DNA from 2 places in the Rummeliibacillus sp. NPDC094406 genome. Region 2 is predicted to be linked to the other one. Evidence: a T-box and tRNA genes for the amino acid it is inferred to sense, from the RefSeq annotation. Region 2 holds a T-box; the other holds one or more tRNA genes.

Region 1 (12,384 bases), 250 kb from region 2:
GGGGAAATATACCCTCGGTGATATGATTACTGCGCGTTATCGTTATAAGCAAGTACGTGGGGTAACGGCTATTAACACGATTGTAATTTCCATATTTTATATGTTAGGTCAATTAGTAGCAGCTGGAGCACTTTTTAAACTTTTACTGGGGATTCCATATAATACGTCTGTTATATTTGTTGGCATCACCATGCTTCTTTTTGTATTATTTGGCGGTATGACAGCAACGAGCTGGGTTCAAATAATAAAAGCTATATTATTAATCGGTGGGACGGTTGTACTATTTATATTAGCAATGTTCCAATTTAATTTTAATTTCCTTAGCGTTTTTACAGAAGCAAAGACGGCAACTCCATTTGGCGAAAACTTCTTAAACCCAGGTATCAAGTATAAGAGTAGTCTAGATGGTATATCATTAACGCTAGGATTATTATTAGGTACAGCTGGATTACCACATGTATTGGTTCGATTCTTAACAGTTCCAGATGGTAAAACTGCTAGAAAATCAGTTGTATGGTTAATGTGGCTTATGGGCTTATTCCATGTGATGGTAATATTCTTAGGTCTTGCTGCAACTAAACTTGTTGGTACAGGTAAGATTATCGAAGCAAATCCTGCAGGTAATATGGCAGCACCTCTATTAGCACAAGTGTTAGGTGGAGGATTTATGTTTGCATTTGTTTCAGCAGTATCATTTGCAACTATTTTAGCTGTTGTTGCGGGTATTGTTATTACAGGGGCAACTGCATTTTCTCATGATTTATATAATGAGATTTTCAAAAATGGGAAAGCAACAGAAAAACAGCAAATGTTTATGGTTCGGATCGCATCAATTGCTATAACCGCGATTGCTATTGTATTTTCACTATTTTTACAACAATTCAATGTGGCGTTTCTTTCGACGCTTGCAATGACATTAGCTGCAAGTTCCAATTTACCAGTTATATTAATGACAATCTATTGGCGGAAATTTAATAAAACTGGTGCAATCACGGGGATGCTTGTGGGTTTATTTGGGACAATTTTGCTTGTTGTCATTGGTCCTAACTTTTGGAGTCCAGTCGAGGGTCAAGCACTTTTCGTTGGGAAGCCAATTTTCCCATTAGCATCACCTGGCATTGTTTCTATTCCTCTGGGCTTTTTAGCTTGTTACATTGGAACAATTATTGGTAATAGAAAAGTTGTAAAACAACCTGATAATTATGATGAAATTTTAGTGAAGGCGCAAACAGGTAGTGATGTTGGTGGAGTTGTAAATCATTAATACTATTAGTATATTAAAAAAGCTGTTTTCTATCGAAAACAGCTTTTTCATTTATACAAATGAATCGATAAATAATTGTGTGCATTTTGATAAATGGCGATCTTTTAACCAAATAACGCCTGATTCTGAATGTATATTTGCATCTTCAATTTCAATGATATGAATATTATCATATGATTGATTCTTTATAGCACCTTTTGGAACGATTGTTGCGCCAATTTCAGAGTTTACTAATAAAAATAAAATACTAACATCTGGACATTCGAGTATGATGTTGGGATTAAGTTGTTGATCTTTGAATGCGTTAGTAATAATTTCAAATTGACCAGCTCCATGAATACGATGTAAAAGCATTAATGGTAACTGTTTAATTTCTTTGAGTGCAATTTTAGTTTTATTTGATACTAGATGCTTCCATGTTTTGGGGATGATTAATATATAAGGTTCACTTTTAAACACTTTCATTTCTATATTTTCTTGTTCGATTGGAAATCTGGTAATGGCTACTTCTATACTACGATTTACTAATAAATCAGAAATATAAGCAGTATCACCTTCTATAATATGAAAATGAACTTCAGGATATTCAGCACGGAAATATTGAATTCGTTCCGGTAAATAAGAAAAGCACGTTTTACTAACACCAATCGATAGTTTTCCGCGAATTCCCGCATTCATTTCTTTTACCTTAGTTTTGATATCTTCAAGATCCGCAAGAATTTTTTGTGCGTTTTCATAAAGAGATTTTCCGGAATCCGTGAGCAATAGCTTACGACCTTGTCTTTCAAAAAGTACAACATCTAATTCATTTTCTAATTGTTTTAATTGTTGACTAAGAGGAGGTTGTGCCATATGTAGCCTAGCTGCAGCTTTTGTTATTTGTCCTTCTTCTACAATTGTACAAAAATAATATAGTTGTTTTATATCCATACAAATCCCCCTTTGTTTGTTAAAAAAATAGACACTAAGAAAAACGAGGGCACTGAAAAACGATTTAATTTCAAATTTTTACATTACGAATATACAATGCCGAGAAATGGAATCAGCTTCGCTTTTCGCGGTCGAACCGACGAGCCTCCTCGCTGTGGGGTTTCTCTGGCAAGCTTTCCCGCACGTAAAGATTGCTCTTACGATTACTCGTCACAGATAACTCTTCTAGCTCCTAGAGCAAAAAGAATAATGTATTTTGATTTTTTCAGTAGCCTCGGAGAAACTGTTATATACTTTTTTTGTATCTTTTAACAATAAAATCTGTATTTTAATTCTAATTTACCACATGTTACGATGTTCTTGTAGGTAATATTCAAAAAATTCAAAAAAGGAGAGGTCGCATGACAAACTTTTCAGAAATTAAACAACGTATTCGAGGATCTATTTCACCAGTTATTACACCATTTAACGAGGATGGTTCAATTGACTTTGAATCATTTGAAAAACTAGTAAACTGGCATATTGAAAGTGGTAGCCATGGTATTTCTGTTACAGGAACATCAGGTGAACCGAGCTCTTTAACAATTGAAGAACGTGTGCAAGTCATGGAAAAGGCTATTAAAGTGATTGATGGACGCGTACCATTTGTACCAGGTACTGGTTCGACTAACCATCAAGAAGCTCTTTATTTAACAAAAAAAGCAGAAGAGCTAGGTGCGGATGCAGTATTAATCATTGTTCCATATTACAACAGACCTTCACAACATGCGTTATTTAAGCATTTTAAAGCGATAGCTGATGAAGTGCCAAACTTACCAATTATCCTATACAACATCCCTGGACGTACGGCTGTTAATCTTGAAATTGATACGATGGTCAAACTTAAGGACGCTTGTCCAAATATTATCGGAGTTAAAGAATCTAACAAAGATTTTGAACATATCAATCGCGTACTTTTACGTTGTGGACGTGATTTCAATGTATATTCAGGAATTGAATTATTGTGCTACCCATTGCTAGCGATAGGTGGTGCAGGTCATATTAGTGCAACTGCGAATATAGTACCTGATAAAGTAGCAGAAGTTTACAGTGCTTGGGTTGAAGGAGATGTTAAACGATCTCAAGATTTACATTATGGTTTGATGGAGTTAAACGATGTATTGTTCAAAGATACAAACCCAGCTCCTGTAAAAGCTGCACTTGGAATGATGGGGAAAATTAAACCAGTACTTCGTTTACCAATGGATTTACCATCACAACAATTGCAAAATGAAATTCGTAATGTTCTATCCCAACATGTTGAACTTCCAGAAATCGTATCTTCAAAATAATAAAATTTATTAGTAGCAAAGTATCTTTATAGGGTATAAATACAGAATATTCATTATATTAACACTGTTAATGTTCTATGAAGATACTTTGATACATATAGAAGGGATGAGTAAAATGACAAATTCAATTACTGAACACTCAATTAGAGAAGTAATTGTAAAGGACATTTCATTATACATTAATGGTCAATTTGTACCGGCTAAAACTGGTGAGACTTTTACAAATGTAAACCCATTCTCAAATGAGCACATCAATAATATTGCAGCAGGCGATATTGAAGATATCAATGAGGCAGTAACTTCTGCTAAAAAAGCATTTGACAATGAATGGAAAAATCTAGAAATTTCAGAACGCATGAAATATATCAATAAAATTGCGGATCTCATTGAAGAAGAAGCAGAAGAAATTGCTTATTTGGAAGCGCTTGATACTGGATTACCTATAAGTCAAACGCGTAGTCAAGCTGCACGCGCAGCAACAAACTTCCGCTTTTACGCGAAAATGGTAGAGACACATTTGCACGGGCAAGCATTTCCTGTAGAAAAAGAGTTTATTAACTACACATTACATCGTCCATTAGGTGTGGTTGGTCTTATAACACCTTGGAATGCACCATTTATGTTAGAAACGTGGAAGGTTGCACCAGCATTAGCAACAGGTAATACAGTAATTTTAAAACCTGCAGAATTATCACCATTAACAGCAAATAAATTAGCTGAAATTATTGATAAAGCAGGATTGCCAAAGGGTGTCTTCAATATCGTGCATGGTTTTGGTGATACAGCAGGAGATGCACTTGTAAAACACCCGGATGTAAAAGCAATTTCATTTACAGGTGAAACGGTTACAGGTTCTATCATCATAAAAAATGCAGCTGATTCATTGAAAAAGACTTCTATGGAGCTTGGTGGAAAGTCACCATTAATTATCTTTGACGATGCAGATTTAGATCGTGCTTTGGATGCAACAATTTGGGGCATTTTCTCATTCAATGGTGAGCGTTGTACATCTAATTCACGCGTATTCGTTCATAAAAAAATTAAAGATGAATTTATAGAGAAATTAAAAGAACGAGTTGCAAATATTCGTATTGGTGATCCGCTAGATGCTTCTACAGAACTTGGCCCACTGATTGAAACACAGCATTTCAACAAAGTTAAGGGCTATATCGAGTTAGCGAAAGAAGAAGGCTGTGAAGTATTCCAAGGTACTGTACCAGAGCAATTTAAAGCAGGTAATTATGTACCGCCAACATTATTGCTAAATGCAACAAATGATATGCGTGTTTGCCAAGAAGAAATTTTCGGTCCAGTTATGGCAGTTATTGAATTTGAGCAAGAAGAGGAAGTTATTGCAGTAGCAAATGATGTGAAATATGGTCTTGCTGGTTTTGTATGGACACAAGATTTAACTCGCGGTCATCGTGTTGCTCAAGCAATTGAAGCCGGCATGATTTGGATTAATTCTCATAACACACGTGATTTACGTATTCCATTTGGAGGTACAAAAGCAAGTGGTATAGGGCGTGAGGGTGGTCATTACGCTATTTTCGAATTCTATACCGAACCTACTGTTATTCATGTTGCAATTGGTGACCATCATATCCCGCAATTTGGGAAAAAATCATAAAAATTAAAAGAGAGGGTGACTTCAATGGGGGCTAAAACAGGAGCACAATATATTGAACGACTAAAAAAAGCAGGCAACAATATTTATTTACACGGTGAACGGGTTGAGGACGTTACAACACATCCCGGCTTACAAGGTGTTATAAAATCTATGGCTAATTTATATGATTTACAATTCCAAAAGCCAGAAAAAATGTTATATAAATCTCCAACAACGGGTGAACAAGTTGGGACAACATTTTTACAACCAAAATCAATCGAAGATATTATCGCTCGAAGACAAGCAATTCAAGAATGGGCACTAACTTCAGGTGGGATGATGGGACGTTCACCAGACTACTTGAATGCCGAAGTAATGGCAATGGGTGTGTCAAATGGATTATTCGCTGAAGCAGATCCAATGTTTGCTGAAAACGCTCGTAAATATTATGAATTTGCACGCGAAAATGATATTAGTTTAACTCATACACTCATCCATCCACAAGTAAATCGTGCTAAAGCACAACACGAACAAAAGGATGCAAATGTAGCACTTCATCTCGTTGAAAAAAATAAGGAAGGTATAATCGTTGATGGCATTCGATTATTAGCTACTCAAGGCGGAATTACAGATGAAATTCTCGTATTCCCTTCAACAGTGAAAAAAGCAGGTGAACTTGACGATCCTTATTCACTAGCATTTGCTATTCCAAACAATACACCAGGTTTAAAATTCATTAGCCGTGAATCATTTGATTACAACAAAAATGACTATGATCATCCACTAGGTTCTCGTTTTGAAGAAGGAGATGCAATTGTTTCTTTTGAAAACGTTTTCGTACCATGGGAACGTGTCTTTGTTTGTGGGAACTCCTCTATTTGTAATAGAACTTTCCGAGAAACAAATGCAGTTGTCCATATGTCTCATCAAGTTGTGTCAAAAAATATCATCAAAACAGAATTTGTACTTGGTGTTGCCTTATCCATGATGGATGCTATTGGAATTGATGGTTTCCAACATGTTAAAGATAAAGGAACAGAAATTATGTTGACCCTCGAAGGCCTAAAATCACACTTATATCGTGCAGAACATAATGCAAAATTAGATAAATGGGGTACGATGACACCAGATTTTGAGGCATTAGATGCAGCACGTACATGGTTCCCACGTATTTATCCGAAATTGACTGAAATTGTTCGAGTTCTGGGTGCTTCGGGCTTGATGGGTATACCAACACAAGCTGATTTTGAAAATCCTGAAATTGGTCAATTAATTCATAGAGGATTGCAAGGTAAAAACCTCGAAGGATATGAACGTGTACAATTATTCCGCTTAGCTTGGGATATGACAATGAGTGCATTTGGTAGCCGCCAATCGCATTATGAATACTATTTCTTCGGTGATCCAATTCGTATGGGTATGTCTTATTTCGATAACTATGAAGCAAAAGATTTACTGAAAGAACGTGTAACGGATTTCTTAGGGAAATCTGCAAGTTCAGCTACAAATAATTTTATCAAAATATAAAATCTTTCGGCAGAAGTCTACCACCAATATCGGTGGTAGACTAAATTCAAATTTATGTCTACTTTCAGTCGGTGCCCATACATTCGCTGAAAGAAGTTAAAGCTTCCGGATTATATAGTGTAAAAATAGATAGGGGGATATGAATATGACTACAAACTTTGATATTATTCGCACAGCGCGTGCTATTTTACATGTTACTGATTTAGATAAATCAGAAGCATTTTATACAAAAGGTTTAGGATTGATTGTTACAGAAAGAACGGAAGATGCAATTTATCTAAGAGGTTTAGAGGAACATATTCACCATAGTTTAGTATTGAAAAAAGCAGAAACACCTGTAGTGGAAGCAATTAGTTATAAAGTACGCTCTGAAGATGATTTAGAGAAAATTGCAACTGTCTTTGCAAAACATAATTTAAAAGTGAAATGGTTAGAAGCTGGTACACAACATGCAGTAGGACGTGCATTACGAGTGCAAGATATTTCGGGATTACCAGTTGAATTTTTTGCGAAAATGGAAGGGGCAGAACGATTATTACAACGTTATGACTTATACCAAGGGGCTAAAGCGCAACGAATTGATCACTTTAACTGTATGGTTCCAGATGTGGAAAAAGCATATAATTTCTACATTAATGAACTAGATTTCTCATGTTCTGAATTTACAACAGATGATGAAGACCGAATTTGGGCAGCATGGATTCACCGTAAGCCATCTGTACATGATGTTGCATTTATGAATGGCGAAGGACCACGTGTACACCATGTTGCTTACTGGTTAAGTGATCCAATGAGCTTAATTCATGGTTGTGACGTATTAGCGTCATTAGGATACGCGGAAAATATAGAACGTGGTCCTGCTCGCCATGGCTTATCAAATGCATTCTTCTTATATTTACGTGATCCAGATGGTCACCGTATTGAACTTTATAATGGCGATTATTTAACAAGTGATCCAGACTTCAATCCAATTCGTTGGGACTTAAATGATAAACGCCGTCAAACATTCTGGGGAGCAGAAGCACCAGATTGTTGGTTCACTGAAGCATCAAAAGTTATCGATATTGAAACAAACGAAACAATCTCAACTACACAAGGTAAGTTAAAACAGGCAAAACCTATATTTGCTATTTAGAAAGAAAATGCAATTTTCCTATTTTTAGAGTAGATAATATGCTATATAGTGGGATCAAGGAAAGTGGTGGCGTTGGCAAAGAAGAAATTAAATATGCCATTGAAGAATTGGTTGCGCATAAATTAGTTGTTATGAAATGTTAATTGAAGGAGGAAATTCGATGGATGATCGCTTATTTAGAAATACAATGGGGAAATTTGCCACTGGCGTAACTGTGATTACAACAGCAGTTGAAGGTGTGCCTTATGGCATGACAGCAAATGCATTTATGTCTGTATCCCTATCGCCAAAATTAGTTGTTGTTTCGATCGGTGAGAACGCACAAATGAACTCTCGAATTTCAAAAGCTGGTGAGTTTGGTGTAAGTTTCTTAGCAGAAGACCAAAAAGATTTATCTATGATATTTGCAGGACAGGTAAAAGAAAATCAAAAAGTAGATTTTAAGTGGCTAAATAATTTACCAGTCATTGAGAATGCAATTGTAAATTTAACTTGTAAAGTATATAACACACATGTTGAAGGTGACCATACTTTATATATTGGTGAAGTAACAGATTTTGAGGTTGTTGAGGGGAATAATCCACTCGTCTTTTACGAAGGAAAATATCAAGAAATTCATTAAAAGAGAGGAGAGGGAGAAATGGAAATTATTGAGTTTAACGCAGAATTAAATGTGAAAAAATATCGTGCAACAAATCCATGTGTCTTAGCATTAGGATTTTTTGATGGTGTGCATAAAGGTCATCGAAAGTTATTGGAAGTCGCTCGATCCATTGCAAAAGAAAAATCTCTTGAACTATCAGTGATGACATTTTTCCCTCATCCTAGTAATGTTCTTCCAAATAAAAAGAAAATCAATCAATATTTAACACCTAAAGAAGGAAAAGCTGCAATTTTTGAAGAATTAAATATTGATAAAGTATACATTGTAAATTTTGATTCTCATTTTTCTAAGTTACCCTATGAACAATTTATTGAAGATTATATCATGGGTCTAAGCTGCAAACATGTTGTTGCAGGATTTGATTTCACTTTTGGGCATATGGGCAAAGGAAATATGGATATTCTACAAAATGAAAGTCGAAATCACTTTGATGTAAGCGTTATCAGAAAAGTTGAATATAAAAATGAGAAAATTAGTTCGAGTGCAATTCGTGAACTTTTGAATAAAGGAAATGTTGCTAAAATTCCACATTATTTAGGAAATCCATATTGTGTTAACGGCACTTTAAGAAGACAATCAAATGGATTATTTATTGATGTTGATTGGCAATATTTATTGCCAGAACCAGGTTTATATATAGTGGAAATAGAAATGCAACATGTAAGTTATATAGAAAACTGTATTATCTCAAATAACCATGCCGTTCGAATTTTACAAGACTTCACAACCTTTATGAAGTTTGATCAGCAATTAAAGGTCAAGTTACATATTCTAGAAAAGCAGCCTAATACAGTTTATCAATTACCTATCCAATCTACTGACTTAGGGGGAGAATTAGATGAAAAAATATCAATTGTTTATTGATGGTAAATGGCAAGAAGCAGTTTCAGGTAAAACATTTTATTCGAATAATCCGTCTACTGGAGAAGCATATGCTGAGGTTGCTGAAGCAGGAGCTATGGATGTAGATATTGCAGTAAAGGCAGCAAGGCAAGCTTTTGAAAATAGTGAATGGTCTAATATGGCTCCAAGTGATCGAGGGCGATTGCTTATGAGAGTTGCAAATCTATTAAGAGATAATCAAGAAAAGTTAGCTATTATTGAATCAACAGATAATGGTTTACCGATTAATGAGACAAAATATATTGCCATTCCAAGCATGATTGATGTATTAGAATTTTATGCTGGACTTGCAAACAAAATCCAAGGAAGCACTTTATCTTCACCTAATGACCGTTTAAATTACACATTAAAAGAACCTATTGGTGTAATTGGCGCAATTGTTCCCTGGAATTTTCCGCTTATGCTGACAATGTGGAAATTAGCACCTGCATTAGCAGCAGGTAACACAATTGTCATTAAACCTTCAGAACACACGCCAATTAGTATTTTAGAAATGGCACAGCTATTCAAAGAAGCTGGTATCCCAGATGGCGTTATTAATGTCATTCCTGGTTTTGGTAAAGAAGCTGGAAATGCTTTAGTTTCACATCCTGACATTGATAAGATTGCTTTTACAGGCTCTACAAAAACTGGTCAATTGATTATGCAAACTGCTAGCCAAAATGTGACAGATATAAGCTTAGAACTAGGTGGTAAATCTCCTAATATTGTTTTTGAAGACGCGAATATCGAACATGCAGTGAATGGTTCGATGTTTGGTATTTTCTTTGCACAAGGTCAAGTATGTGCATCAGGAACCCGCCTATTTGTGCAAGATTCTATTTATGATGAATTTGTTAAACAATTCGTAGAAAAAGCAAAAAAAATAAGAGTTGGAGATCCATTGGACGAAGCAACTCAGATGGGGCCCCAAACAAGTACAGATCAACTTGAAAAAATTGAATATTACGTCAGCAAAGGAAAAGAAGAAGGAGCAACACTACTTCTAGGCGGTGAACGTAATGAGAACTTACAGAAGGGGAATTATTATACACCAACTGTGTTTGGTGATGTTACGAATGATATGACTATTGCGCGTGAAGAAATTTTCGGTCCTGTACTTTCTATTATTCGATTTACGGATGAAGAAGATGTAATTCAAAAAGCAAATGATACATTATACGGACTTGCAGCGGGTGTATGGACATCCAATCTTCAAAGAGCGCATCGAATGACGAAAAAATTAAAAGCAGGAACTGTTTATGTAAATACTTTTAGTATGTTAGACACAGTTGCACCTTTTGGTGGTATGAAACAAAGTGGAATCGGTCGTGAACTAGGTATTGAAGCATTACAAATGTACACAACTACAAAGCATGTTTGGATTGATTTAAATGAAGATGGATTTAATTGGTATGGAGTATAAAGGCTTTGATGCTAGCTTAATCGGCTAGCTTTTTTTATACACAATTTTAGTCTTAGAAATAGGAAATAAATTCCAAATCCTTTTTTTACAAAATAAAAAGAACATCATCAAACGATGATGTTCTTTAAGTAATATGGGCGTAGTGGGGGTCGAACCCACAACCCCCTGATTAAGAGTCAGGTGCGCTAGCCAATTGCGCCATACGCCCGTATGCCTTACGACATAAATTATCATAACTCTGTATTCTTATAATGTCAAGAGGGGAACTAGGGTATTGTTATTGTTATTTTTACTGTTTATTTAATTTACTCGTTACTATGTAACATTTAGCTCCAAGCCTCTTTTAGTAATTCAACACCTTTCAAAATTTCTTCATTAGAGTTTCCTCCAAAGCCCAATTGAATCAATGGATAGTTCGGTTTTCTTTTGATGAAATAACGTGAGGCACGATACACTTTTACCCCATAATTAGCTGCTTTTTGGATTAACTGTTGTTCAGAATATCCTTTTTTTACTTGCAGTAGAACATAAAGCCCAGATTCTTTACCTAAGATCTCTATATCATTACAAAAAGCTTCTTCGATTACCGTCGTTAATGTATCCATCTTATTTTTGTAAGTAGTTCTCATTTTTCGAATATGCGATTCCCAAAAACCATCTTCCATAAAAATAGCCATCGCTCTTTGGTGAATTGCAGATGCGGTTTGCTCAATCTTTGAAAAAGATTGATGATATTGTTTCAGTAACTTTGGTGGAAGAATCATGTAACTAACCCGCATTGTAGGCAAAAATGACTCTGCAAAACTTCCTAGGTAGATTACATGACTTAAATCATGGGAAGCTAATGCAGGTATTGGTTGCTGTGAATAACGAAATTCACTGTCGTGATCGTCTTCAATGATAATACTATTTGAACTATATGCCCATTCGATTAATCTTTGGCGTTCATATATTGGCATTGTTACACCAGTTGGGAATTGATGAGAAGGCGTAGTATAGAAAATGTTATTTGTAGTTTCAGGTAACTGTTTTAAGAACGTTCCTCGTTCAGAAATAGGCATCGGACTAATTGTAAAATCAAATAATGGACTAAATTTACGGGTAGATTCAAAGCCAGGATCTTCACAAATAACTGTATGATAGTCATTTTTTAAAAGTAGACCGATTTTCATTAACAATTCCTGCTTACTACTTCCGATAATAATAGATTGCGCATCCGCATTAATCCTTCTTGATTTTAGTAAATAATAAGATAGTTGTTGACGTAAGAATGGATCACCTTGGTAATGGTCCTTTGAATAGATAAATGATTGTTCCATTGCTAGATTCGTACATTGTCTCCATTTCACTGTTGGAAATGAATCCTGGTCAACAGCGTTGGGTTGGAACTTAATCGTGTATGTTGGAATCTGGTTCCGTAAAATTGTGTAATTAGCAGTTTTCCAATTATCATGTTCTTTCTTAACTGAATTCACAAAGTAACCTTTTCTACCTTCACTGCGTATATAACCTTCAGTAAGTAATTGGTCATAAGCTGATAATGTTGTATTACGACTAACGTTCAAATCAATTGATAATTGCCTAATGGATGGTAATTGATCATCTGATTTTAATGT
Region 2 (12,384 bases):
CTAATATTCCATGAATCTTGAATTGTTTCTTCCTCCATTTGTTGAAAAAAAATATCTGCTACTTTAGCATTAAATAATGCTAAGGATCGTTTCTGTTCTGTTAATGACCAAAATGTTGGATCTTCAAGGATTTGATTCAGTTCATTCACAATAATTTGAGCCTGTTCCTTATCAAACCCTAAACCCCTTCGTATTTTTCTGCCTTGCTTGCCTTTTGAATCTTTTAATACTGGATGTCTAAATTCAACTGCCCAACTTTTAGTACCACTTTTTGTTAAACGAGCTGAATATAATACCATTCCTTCATCCTTTCTTTCGAAAATACATGAATAATGCATTATAGGAACATCGAGGAACATTTAGAACTTTTTTTCGTAATTTATAATCAATAATCGATATAAAATAACTACATTCACCAAAGTAATGGTAGTTATATATTACTTAAGTGTTATTTACAAATACATTGTCAATTAAATCGGAGTCATCTGATCATGTTGATTCGTCAATGTTGAATTGTATTTACTGGTAATTTAAGCAATTATTACACTCACCTACTTCATTATTTTCTTACTTAGGGTAGATGAATTTTCAAGGTGAAAATAAAAACAGGGTACAAACGAGTTATAAACAAACTCATGTATAGAGATAATAAAGTCATTTAATTTTGATATAAAAAGATTAAGAGCCTTACTACACTTCATTGTAGTAAGGCTCTTTAAAGTTGTTTAATTTCTATCCATTTAAATGTATTTGCGCGCAAAATCAATCAACTAAAATTGTTGAAGTATATGCATTCACAAACTATATCGCCTAAAGTAGCCCCCAATTTTGAATACTTAATAACTACGATTCTTGTTCAATCTTATTTTTAGATGGAACAAATAGTGTTAAAACAAATGCGATTATAGCTAAGATTGTCATGAAATAGTATGCATCACTTGAGCCTAAGGTTGAAGCAAGTGTGCGAATGGCTTCAGCAGTAGCATTTGGTGTTTCTTCTAGCAATGTTTTCGCATGGTTTGTTGTTTGTGCTGTGAATATTGTAATAACTACTGCAGATCCAATTGCACCTGCGATTTGGCGTAAGGTATTATTCACTGCTGTACCATGTGTCACAAGTGTGCTAGGTAAGGCATTCAAACCAGCTGTGTTCAATGGCATTGTGATAAAGCTCAATCCTATACGTAGGAAAATGGTACGTATCATTAAAAAGGTATAGGTTGTTGTGTCTGTTAAATCTGTTACAACCCACATTGAAGGAATGACGAAAATCAAACCGATAATAAATAACGGCTTTGCACCAAAGCGGTCATACATTTTCCCTGTAACTGGAGACATAAAGGCATTTACAAGGGCACCCGGTAATAATAATAAACCAGCGTCTAATGCAGTAAACCCTCTTCCGTTTTGTAAATACATTGGTAATAAAATCATATCCGCATACATCATCATTGTGACAATAATGTTGATAATGGACGTTAAAGTGAATAATTTATTTTTAAAAACGGATAAGTTAAGAAGTGGATCAGCAGATTTAATTTGTCGAAGACAGAATATTGCTGTAGTCACTATCCCCATAAGTATAGTAACTATTACAACTTTATCATCCCATCCATGGCTTCCAGCATTACTAAAACCATACAAAATAAGGCCAAAGCCAATTGTTGATAAAATAACACTGACTACATCTAACTTCGTTTTTGCTGTTTCTGAAACATTAACTAAATATTTCATAGCCATTAATATGACGATCACAACAAATGGAATTATCCCAATAAATAACCAACGCCATGAATAATAATCTATTATAAAACCTGCTAATGTTGGTGCAATTGCTGGTGCGAAAATCATGGCTAGACCAATTAACCCCATCATACTCCCTCTTTTTTCTGGAGGGAAAATAACCATAACAATACTCATTAATAATGGCATAATTATTCCTGCTCCAATGGCTTGAATCATACGGCCTGTTAGTAAGGTAGCGAAGTTTGGTGCTACTGCACACAAAATAGAGCCTATTAATAAAAACAGCATTGAACTAATAAATAATTGGCGTGTAGAAAAACGTTTCATTAAATAGGCAGTTATAGGGACCAGCACCCCATTAACCAACATAAAACCTGTAGATAGCCACTGAATGGTTGTAGCAGAAACAGAGAATACGTTCATTAAATTACTTAATGCAACGTTTAACAGTGTTTGATTTAGTGTAGATAAAAAACACCCTAAAATTAATACTGTTAATAAAACTTTTTTGTTTATTTTTATTGATTCCGACATATAACTTATTCCTCTTCCCGCTTGTTTTTTAAACACTGTGTCAATAAAATAGATAATAGCATTTTTTATTATTGATTCCTATTTACAATTTTTCAAGAAGTGTTGATTAAACAACAAATTTTAAAATAATATTTACTAAATTCGTGTTAATAGATAAAGGAGAATTATATTGACCACACAAAAAAAGCAAGATCCACGAGCTGTTCGCTCTAAACGAATGTTTAAAGAAGCTGTCGTAGATATATTGATTGAAAATCCAGATATTTCGAAGCTTACAGTACAAAAAATAGCCAAACGTGCCGAGCTAAATCGAGCAACTTTTTATTTACATTTTTTAGATATTAATGATTTATTAAAGCAGTTAGTTTACGATATTTTCGACGACTTGTTGTTGAAAATGTCTCCGACTTTACAAATTGATAACTTAAATAATCAAGAACAATTAATTACGTTTTTAGACTATTTTTATAAGCATCGAAAAATTTTAGCTGTTCTATTTGAGCACCCAGGCTTCAATAAAAAAATGCATATGACACTAAAGGACTTGATTGTCATACAACGTGAAAATGAATGCACTGATCCTACGGAAATAACTCTATCAATGGATATTATCGCATCTTCAATACTTGGGATAATCATGTGGTGGCTCAGAAATGGGGTTGATTTTAGCTCCGAATATATAGCAAAACAAATTAATGAATTGTATCGATAATTATTTCGGAAGTATCCTTACTTCCCTTAGAAAATACTTTCTTCATTGTAAAAAAAGCTTGTTACAATTATTAATAACTGTAACAAGCTTAATTATTGCTATATCTGCCATTTTTATCACTCAATAACCTGAATCGGCTGGCTAAACTTAGTTATTTAGAAGATGACCATTAATTGATTAAGGAAAAATGCATTAATTTATTCAATCGTCTGTGTCAACATAAGGATTAGAATATAAGTCAATATCAAAATCAGCTTTTATGCTGTTAGCAAATTTAATAATTGGAAGACCTATACATAATGCTGGCGTATAACCATCGTTCATTATAATGACAATAGTGAATCTGCATTCTAAGTCAAATTCAATTTTCAATTCATTGATAGCTGTTTCTTTATCTCTTATCTGTTTGACAATCTGTTCTAATTGTATTTCTACATCCAATGACTCCTGATAACCAGTGCTTAATTTCCAAGCTGTATCCTGTCTAACTAGATTTTTAGTAGCAGATATTTTTCTGATTAGATCTCCTTTATTATAACTTTCTGTAGGGTCTACACCCAACCTTTTTGTTACTGTTTCTAACGGAAATTCATCTGCAAACAGACTAAAGTATACCATCACTTGAGTTTTTTCCAATAACATACACTCCATTCTTACAAAAACACTAAAAAATCTATTATTAAATTTCTTCTTGAACTAAACTGCCCATTAGTATAAGTACATTTGTTCACAATCTCATATCAATTTTAACAAGAATATCCAGCTTAGTTTGGAAGTCTTATTCAACAATATGGCCCTTAAATGAAAATAAGCGCTTATCCTTATTCAAGGATAGCGCTATAATTGAACTATTAATATTATTTTATCGCCCGTTTTATAAATTAAATAAGTTACAAAACTGACGAATGATTTGAGCTTTTATTTCTTGAATAGGAAACACCTTGGTAATATAGGTAGCATCATTACCTGCTTTTCATAAACAATATCATATCAGCATTTCGAATGTTTTCTTTGGCTGCCACGAATCCGTTCTCTCTCCCGGAGTCCTTTGCATAGTAAACTTTTCATTCCTTCATAAAACTAGTTATTTGATGATACAGTTTCTCGGGATGGGTGAGATTGAACATATGGTCTGCACCTGGAATTTCTATGATTCGAGCGTCTGAGTGCTTTCTAAAGTAATTGGCAACACCAAGGTTATCGGGTGAATCCTCCTTACCGATTATCAATAATGTTCTTGCCGTCAATTCTCCTAATCTTTCGATGGCCGGTGGTTCCGGCCAAATCAATTTAACTGCCGGCCATTCAAACATTCGATTCATATGGTGCCGGAGCATTTGAACCATCAAATTCCTGTGAGGACTCACTGTTACAACACGATACGATGGATTACTGAGCAAAAGCCCAACCATCTTATCGATATCGGGGGCAGCTTCATGAATCTTCTTCATATTCTCTTCAAATTGCTTTGAATACCTAAACCCTGATAATCCAGGTGCAAGCAAAACAAGTTTAGAAACCCTTTCAGGATAATTCAGAGTGAATTCGGTGGCAATTTGGCCACCCATTGAGTGACCGATAAGTGTCGCCTGATTTATTTCTAGATGATCAAGCAGCGACAGCAAATCTTCAACATGGTTAACATCTTCTATTGGGGACGGTGATTTCCCTGTCCCACGTAAGTCAAAAGCAACGACCTTGTAGTGTTTCGCTAAAAGAGATGAGAAAAATTTCCAGTTCCGTACATCAGCACCACCAGTGAGGAGAACCACAGGATGACCATTACCATTAACTTCATAATACAAATCCATTGAAAATCCCTCCACCCATTACAATTTAATATTTTCATGAAACTCCGATAAAGATTAACAAAAAATAATTATTAAATTTTCACCCAACCACTCCCCTAGTTCAACGTATTACATATTTTACCACAGGAAAATAAAAACGAACTGAATTTTTAGATAAATATCTTTTTGTTCCACTATCTAACTTCATTAATTCAAAATAGCTCTCTCCATTAAATGGCCCTTTAATGAAAATAAGCGCTGTTTCTTGTTACAGAATGGCGCCCGATTGTGGAATAGAAGGAAATGAGAAAAAGCTTAAAAACAACACCTTAGTTATTGTGCTAAAGCACCCTGTTAATGAATGAAGCTGAATTGCGAGACTTAAAAATTGGAAAAATATATAAAAGAGATTTTTTTCAATGCGAACTACAAAAAAATACAATGAATTATCTCGAAGGATGTAATAAAGATTTTGAAGAATTTACATCAAAGGTATATAGAATAGAAGGAATTTCTGAAGAAAATAAAGAGTAAGTAAATAAGAGCAATATTACATATCAATAGCTTATTAGCCAATCAATGTTCTTTAGTTTTCTGCTAAAAGTGAAGGTGTAATAAAAATATGTACATTAAACAAAACTTAATGAATTATTTAGATTTTTAATAATTCATTAAGTTTTGTTTTTTTGTTTGCAGTTAATACCTTCCTTTTTGTCCAAACAATTATATTCGATACGAATAACTTATTTAGAGGAGAGGAGGTGAATATAAAATGGCATCATTTGAAATTGGAGCGAGAAGTCTTTTCAATTTTCGAAACGAACGCTTTTTCCTATTAGTTGAAGATGAAATTACAATTCCAGCTGATGGTGTGGAGATTGATCCAGTTAATATCTATGAGATTGACCAACAAACTTTCAATTTTATCAGAGCTGAAGGTGATACACCTGTGATTGTACCACGTTTTAATCTTCCTCCTGTACCACCTGGATTTAAATTAGAACGAAAATGTATTTTTACAGTTGACAATGCATACTTCGTAATCTATGACTTAGAAAATGGCACTGATAACAATGTTATATTAAGAATCAGTGCAGCTTTATTTAACTCATTGAGAAATTCTGGTGTTCGTGAATGTATTCCTCAAGATTTCATTAACTAAATGTTATCGCCCTTTTAAATATAAAGGGGGACAAAAAACAAGCGACCAATATAATTGGCTGCTTGTTTTTTATTTTGAAGGTATTAAGAAGTTACATTACTAGACGAAATAAGCTGAAATAGAGATATACATATCTTTTATGTACTTTGTACCTTGGTTTAACTTTTAGACTTTTATCTAGTTACCTTAATGCGATTAGCATACAATAAAATGAAGGGGAAGACGAAAGATTATTCGCAACATTTTTTGTGGCAAGATTCCTATGACCTTCCTAATGAAAAGACCACCTCTATTTTTGGGGAGTTGGCTTTTTCTTTTGCACTTTTTTATTCTAGAAAATTTATCTGATGTTGCTTTGAAATAAAGTTTGATTAGAATACCCTTGCACCCAGGATTTTTCAATAAATAAAAAGAATCCATTTTGAAAAAAGATTGATTATTTTCTACCTATATTATTCAACAATAGCGCCCGATTGTTGAATATCTTAACTACTTTTTTTGAACTATACTACCCTTTAGTTGAATAAAAAAATTAGTAGGCAATGGTTGCTATAAGAATGGAATTGAAATCATTTTTTATATTTTTCGATTAATGGTAATATGTTACAATTCATTACAAAAGAAGGGAGTGAGTATTAAATTAGATCTTTAGTGTTTTTCTTATTTCTAATATTCTGTGTAACTGGTATTGCTACGCGCTGGACAGGCTTAGATTTTCCTTTTGAAGTTCAAAGCAAATATACTTTAAGTTATATATGCTTATTTATAGCAGGACTCCTCTTAGTTGTATATTATGTATTGCGATCAAAAGAAAAATAAAAAAAATAGAGTCAGAGTTTAAAACTCTGACTCCTAAAAACCGGAATTTGATCCGATAATGACAGTAGCGTCCAGTTCCTCGTCTCTAGCCACTTTTGTGGTAAGCCCAGCACCTGAAAAGATTTCAAAAGTCTGAGGTGCCTGCATTTCGCTCGTCTCTATCAAAAGATGTCCTCCAGGTGCTAGCCAGTGAAATGCTTCTTCTGCTACTCTTCGCTGAATGTCAAGTCCATCCTCTCCTCCGTCAAGTGCTGCCATCGGTTCATGCAGACGAGCCTCCTGTGGGAGCAGCTTGATTGCCTCGGTAGGAACGTAAGGTACGTTCGCAACTAGGATGTTCACATGGCCTTTAAGTGAGAGGGGCAGAGCTTTGTACAAGTCACCTTCAAAAACATGGCCACCGAAATCCGTTACGTTGCGGCCAGCGCATCGTACTGCGACAGGGTCAATGTCCACAGAATACAATTCAACTCGTCCTAAAGCTGACGCCAGTGCTACACCCACAGCACCTGACCCGCAACATAGGTCAACGACGATATCACCAGAACACGACAGAGCTTCTGCCTGGTGAACAAGAAACTCGGTACGTTGGCGAGGCACAAAAACCCCTCGGTCCACTTCTATCCGCAAACCACAGAACTTTGCGTATCCAACAACATATTCAAGCGGTAAACCATCGGTTCGCATTTCCACCATTTTCTTGAGGTCCTCTGGAGTTCGTGCCTCTAAGATAAGTAACTTGGTCTCATCTTCTGCAAAAACACACCCCGCGCTCCGAAGTCTGTTAATTATACATTTTTCCGTTTCATTGTCCAAAAAGAAATTGAATCTTTCCCCTATTTATCTCACCACCTTTGAGAAGCTTATTTATAACACTGTATTCTTTAAAAATTGGAGATATCCCTCTTCAACAAAATGGTCCTTAAATGAAAATAAGCGCCTATCCTTATTTTCAAGGATAGCGTGCTTTAGTTGAATAAGAAAAAAGCACATTATAACTTTATTGTTCAATAAATTATAGTTCATCACCTTTGACTAACAAGGAACACTGTTATTGGGAATCCTATTAAAGTTGTTTTTTAGTTAATGGAAATAATACACAATCTTTAATTGTATCACTATCCGTTAGTACCATTAATAATCGTTCAATCCCAAATCCCCAACCAGAAATCGGGGGCATCCCATATTCCATACCCAATAAGTAGTCTTCATCCATTTCCATTGCTTCTAAATCGCCACCACTTTTTAGAATGGCTTGTTCCTCTAATCGTCTTCTCTGTTCAATAGGGTCCACTAATTCTGAATACGCATTGATAATCTCAGCACCATTGACTACTAATTGGAATCGATCTGTAATTGCTGGATTGTCATCATCTGCTCTAGCTAATGGTGATAAATCAATAGGGTGTTTGATTAAAAATGTTGGTTCTATTAATTGTGGACGACACATTTTTTTATATAGAAGGTCAATAAAGTTTCCTCTACCTAAAGTCTCGATATTCTCTTGTTCTAAATAAATATTTTTCCTCTTTGTTTCTTCATATAAGTCTTTTACATCTGGATACAAATCAATATCAATGCCCGTATCTTTTAGAATTAAATCTCTAAATGAAACAACGTTCCACTCTAATGAAAAATCGATCGTTTGCCCTTGTATATTAATAACTGTTGTATTAAAAGTTTGTTTAAGAACATATAAAATCATTTCACGCATGAGTGCCATTGTATCTTCATAGTTCCAATAAGCTGCATAGCCTTCAACCATTGTAAATTCTTGAAGGTGTTGAGGACTGATTCCTTCATTTCTAAAGCACTTTGCAAATTCAAATACTTTTGTAAAGCCTCCTACAATTAGTCTTTTCAAGTAAGTCTCTGGTGCAATTCGTAAGTTTAATTCCGTTTCTAATGAGTTATGATACGTTCTAAATGGGCGTGCTAAAGCACCAGAGGAAGTATGTTGTAACACAGGTGTTTCCACCTCTAAAAAGTCTTTTTCTTCTAAGAATCTACGAACAGCACGAACTAACTTTGTTCGCATTAACATACGAACTTGCGTTTCTTTTGTCATCATTAAATCTAAATAACGTTGTCTATAACGTGTGTCTATATTGCTTAATCCATGCCATTTATCTGGTAGTGTGTGTAATGCTTTTCCAAGCAAAATATAATTTTCGATACGAAGCGTTTTTTCATTTGTTTTCGTTGTATACATATTTCCCTCAACACCAATAAAATCTCCAATATCGAAAAAGTTTATGAAATCATTATAAGCTTTTTCCCCAACTTCGTCTTTTTTCAGAAGAAGTTGTAAATGACCTTGTATGTCTGAAATTGTGATGAAACTAAATTTACTAAACTGACGAATCCCCATGATTCTTCCTGCTATTCGAACCTCTGATGTTCCATCCTCAAGTAAAGATGATTCGTAAAGTTCATAATTTGTCGGAAATCTGTCAGGATATACTGGAACCCCCTGTGATCTCAAAGTCTCTAATTTCTCTATTCTAAGAGTTGTTTGCTCATTATTCATTCTTATCCGCTCCAATTTCTATTAGTTTATCTTTTTTTTGTAAATTCACATTAATACTTCTAAACGACAAAAAACTCTCACCCCCAAGATTATTCATCTTGAGGACGAGAGTTTATATCTCCGTGGTACCACCTCAGTTTATTGATATGTCACCATACCAACCTCTTTGGGTACGGCAATTATTAATAATTGATTATACCCTATCTCTATAACGGGAGACCCCGTCGCAGTATCACTAAGTATATCTTAGATCCGTGCAAAAGCTCCGAGCCTTTTTTCATTAAGATCATTATTGCTCCTTTCCACCTACCGAAGCTCTCTGGAAATAATGAATCAAAATTACTCTTCTCTTCATAGCAGAATATTCTGTATATTTTAAAAACATATTAGCTTAAATAAATATTTTAGTCAATACTTGTTCAACTAAATGGCCATTAATGAACTTGAGCTTATTCTCCTTTGTTGAAGGATTGCGCCAGATTGTTGAAGATAAAAACATTGAAAAATGCTGCTAAATCCAGCTCTCTCTTATTAAACAATAGCCCCCGTTAAGTTGAAGAAGGAAACAGCGATACGCCTTCTTGAAGTAGATCTACTGTTAGTTGAAGATTCATTAAAACTACCAAGTTAAATCATTTAAGAATGTAAGAATATCTTTGTTCACGTCGTTAATGTCCGTACTTAATGTCATTAAATGTTTAGAGTTCGGATACCCTTTTATTGTTTTTTGATTCGTCGCAACGCTTTGAAAAATTACCTCTGCACTCTCTTTATACAATGGTTCATCTAATTCACCATATAATATACGAATTGGAGAAGTTATACGTGCTAATTTATCCATCGTTATATCAATTAGCTGTTGAAACTCAACTAATGAATCGATAGACATATTTTGAAGACGTTTCATTTCTAAATTTATTAGTTCTTCATTTTTCCCTTCAAGTTGTTTGTACTCTTTTGCATAATGAAAGACACGCTTTTGTAGAAAAGTAGCTTCTCTATGTATTGGCACTGACATTGTCACAACACCATTTATCTCCAACTCTTGACCAACTTTTAATGCAAACACACCACCAAGAGAAAGACCAATCACAGCTATTTTTTCAAAACCTTCATCCTTCAACAACTGATATCCATTTAATACATCTTGCCACCAATCTGACGGTCCATATGTGAGAAGTTCTTCTGCTGTTAAACCATGTCCACTATATAATGGTGCATAGCAAGAATAATTGTTCTTTTGCAAATACTTCCCTAACTTTTTCATATCAATCGTATTACTTGTAAAAGAATGTAATAGTAAAACGGCTTTCTCTCCACCTTTATAGAAGAAAGGCTTAGGGGGTACTATTTTCATCATTATTTTGAATACCTCACTTACATATTCTTAGTTTTTGAACATCGAATTCGTTAAAAGTATAACATCTATTAGTTATTGAACTAAAGCTGCCTTTCAATCTCATCTTCAACGCTTAAACCAGTTAGTACAATAAGAAATCTTTATTATTAATGAATCTCTCTCGGTATTTATTTAGTATAATTAGTGAATAAAAAACTTTTACAGAATCTGGAGGGAATTAATATGCCATTATCAAATATAAGTCACTACATTTGGAAGCCATTTTCAACATCACCGCCACCACCGTTTACTCCAGCTGCCCAGTCAGCACTGAAAAAGCTTATATTAAATACAGATTAAGAATCTGCGAAATATAAGCTGTTTCGCAGATTCGAAGGAGTAAACAATGAAATCTAAAATTCAGTTTATATTATCAATGGTCATTTTCGGTACAATTGGTATAGTAGTTCGATACATTGACCTTTCTTCGAGCGAAAGAGCTTTACTATGCAGTATTATAGGATGCTTATTTTTAACATTAATATTCTTCGTCATGAAGAAAAAAATATCATGGAATTTAGTGAAATCGAATGCATTAATTTTGTTTCTTTCTGGTATTGCATTGGGAGGAAATTGGGTTTTTCTTTACCAATCCTACGACTATACAACAATTGCCAATGCAACACTTGGATATTACTTTGCCCCAGTGTTTGTGATGCTTCTTTCTCCGTTTGTACTGAAAGAACAATTATCTATTAAAAAAATTGTATGTATTATTATCGCGATTATGGGTCTAGTATTGATTGTAGGTGAAGGTGTGAGCGCATCTAAAACAAAAGATATCCTCGGACTTTCTTATGGATTAATAGCAGCTACCTTTTACGCTGCATTATTGCTGTTAAATAAATATATTAAAGATATGGGAAAACTAGAGCTGACAATTATTCAGCTAGGAATAACTGCTTTACTGCTCATGCCTTACGTTTTCCTTACTGAAGGCTTTGGTATGTTTGAAGTATCAAGTTCTTCTATTCCATTTATTTTAATTTTAGGGATCGTCAATACAGGGATTGGATTTTGGTTATTCTTTTCTGGTATGGAGAAATTAAAAGGACAAAGTATTGCGATGCTAAGTTATGTAGACCCATTTGTAGCAATACTGATTTCGGCAATTATTCTGCAAGAGGAAATGACATTGGTTCAAATGCTTGGTGGTGCATTACTTTTAGCCTCAACATTTGTTAGTGAAATTAAATTACCAGAATTTTCAAAACAAGAAATAAAAACACCAACTAAATAACGTATTACACAGTGGGAAGCATTCGTTCCCACTGTTTTTATTTTATGTGTTTATTCAACTATATGGTCCGTTAGCAGAATAAAAGAATTATTTACTTAATTGCTTTTCAAGGAAAGTTATAAAGGAGTTTTGTGCATTTAAATTGTTAATCAGCCTTTTAGTTCAATATGTACTTTGCAAAAACTTCCTCACACGCCTATTGACGAAAAACAAACGATGATACTTTTCGTGATCATATAGTTCATTAAACCAGTTATATTTTCGTAATTCCTCTATATGCTTATCTATTTTCTTTGTATTTAAAGAGTTATCTTGTCCGATGCTACTAAGCAATCCTGAAATAATCTCAAAAATCATAAATGTTCTCCTTCATAGAAATATTCCTCAGTATACTTTCTCTAATTAATTATTACAAGATGTAACACCCTTCTTCAATTAAATGGCCCTTTAAT

What was found. A T-box is a leader RNA that pairs with one kind of tRNA and senses whether it is charged. The one in region 2 lies ahead of lysS (lysine--tRNA ligase), so its partner is inferred to be a tRNA-Lys.
Region 1: it has a tRNA-Lys gene. The T-box ahead of lysS (lysine--tRNA ligase) is inferred to sense a tRNA for this amino acid. The anticodon was not compared.

What each region holds. Positions count from the first base shown of each region.
Region 1 covers NZ_JBIWGZ010000001.1:247,552-259,935, forward strand. The annotation lists gene ACIQ4I_RS01155 (solute symporter family protein) at 1-1,264, shown strand, start outside; gene ACIQ4I_RS01160 (LysR family transcriptional regulator) at 1,316-2,194, opposite strand; gene hpaI (2,4-dihydroxyhept-2-ene-1,7-dioic acid aldolase) at 2,596-3,525, shown strand; gene hpaE (5-carboxymethyl-2-hydroxymuconate semialdehyde dehydrogenase) at 3,641-5,155, shown strand; gene hpaB (4-hydroxyphenylacetate 3-monooxygenase, oxygenase component) at 5,180-6,661, shown strand; gene hpaD (3,4-dihydroxyphenylacetate 2,3-dioxygenase) at 6,807-7,796, shown strand; gene ACIQ4I_RS01185 (flavin reductase family protein) at 7,957-8,418, shown strand; gene ACIQ4I_RS01190 (cytidyltransferase) at 8,437-9,324, shown strand; gene betB (betaine-aldehyde dehydrogenase) at 9,299-10,768, shown strand; tRNA gene ACIQ4I_RS01200 (tRNA-Lys) at 10,903-10,976, opposite strand; gene pdxR (MocR-like pyridoxine biosynthesis transcription factor PdxR) at 11,095-12,384, opposite strand, start outside.
Region 2 covers NZ_JBIWGZ010000001.1:120-12,503, reverse strand. The annotation lists gene ACIQ4I_RS00055 (hypothetical protein) at 1-299, opposite strand, end outside; gene ACIQ4I_RS00050 (DHA2 family efflux MFS transporter permease subunit) at 844-2,280, opposite strand; gene ACIQ4I_RS00045 (TetR/AcrR family transcriptional regulator) at 2,450-2,992, shown strand; gene ACIQ4I_RS00040 (DUF4279 domain-containing protein) at 3,194-3,628, opposite strand; gene ACIQ4I_RS00035 (alpha/beta fold hydrolase) at 4,057-4,803, opposite strand; gene ACIQ4I_RS00030 (hypothetical protein) at 5,140-5,316, shown strand; gene ACIQ4I_RS00025 (spore coat protein) at 5,555-5,944, shown strand; gene ACIQ4I_RS00020 (putative protein N(5)-glutamine methyltransferase) at 6,797-7,579, opposite strand; gene lysS (lysine--tRNA ligase) at 7,830-9,293, opposite strand; T-box leader at 9,391-9,657, opposite strand; gene ACIQ4I_RS00010 (alpha/beta hydrolase) at 9,913-10,653, opposite strand; gene ACIQ4I_RS00005 (DMT family transporter) at 11,039-11,932, shown strand.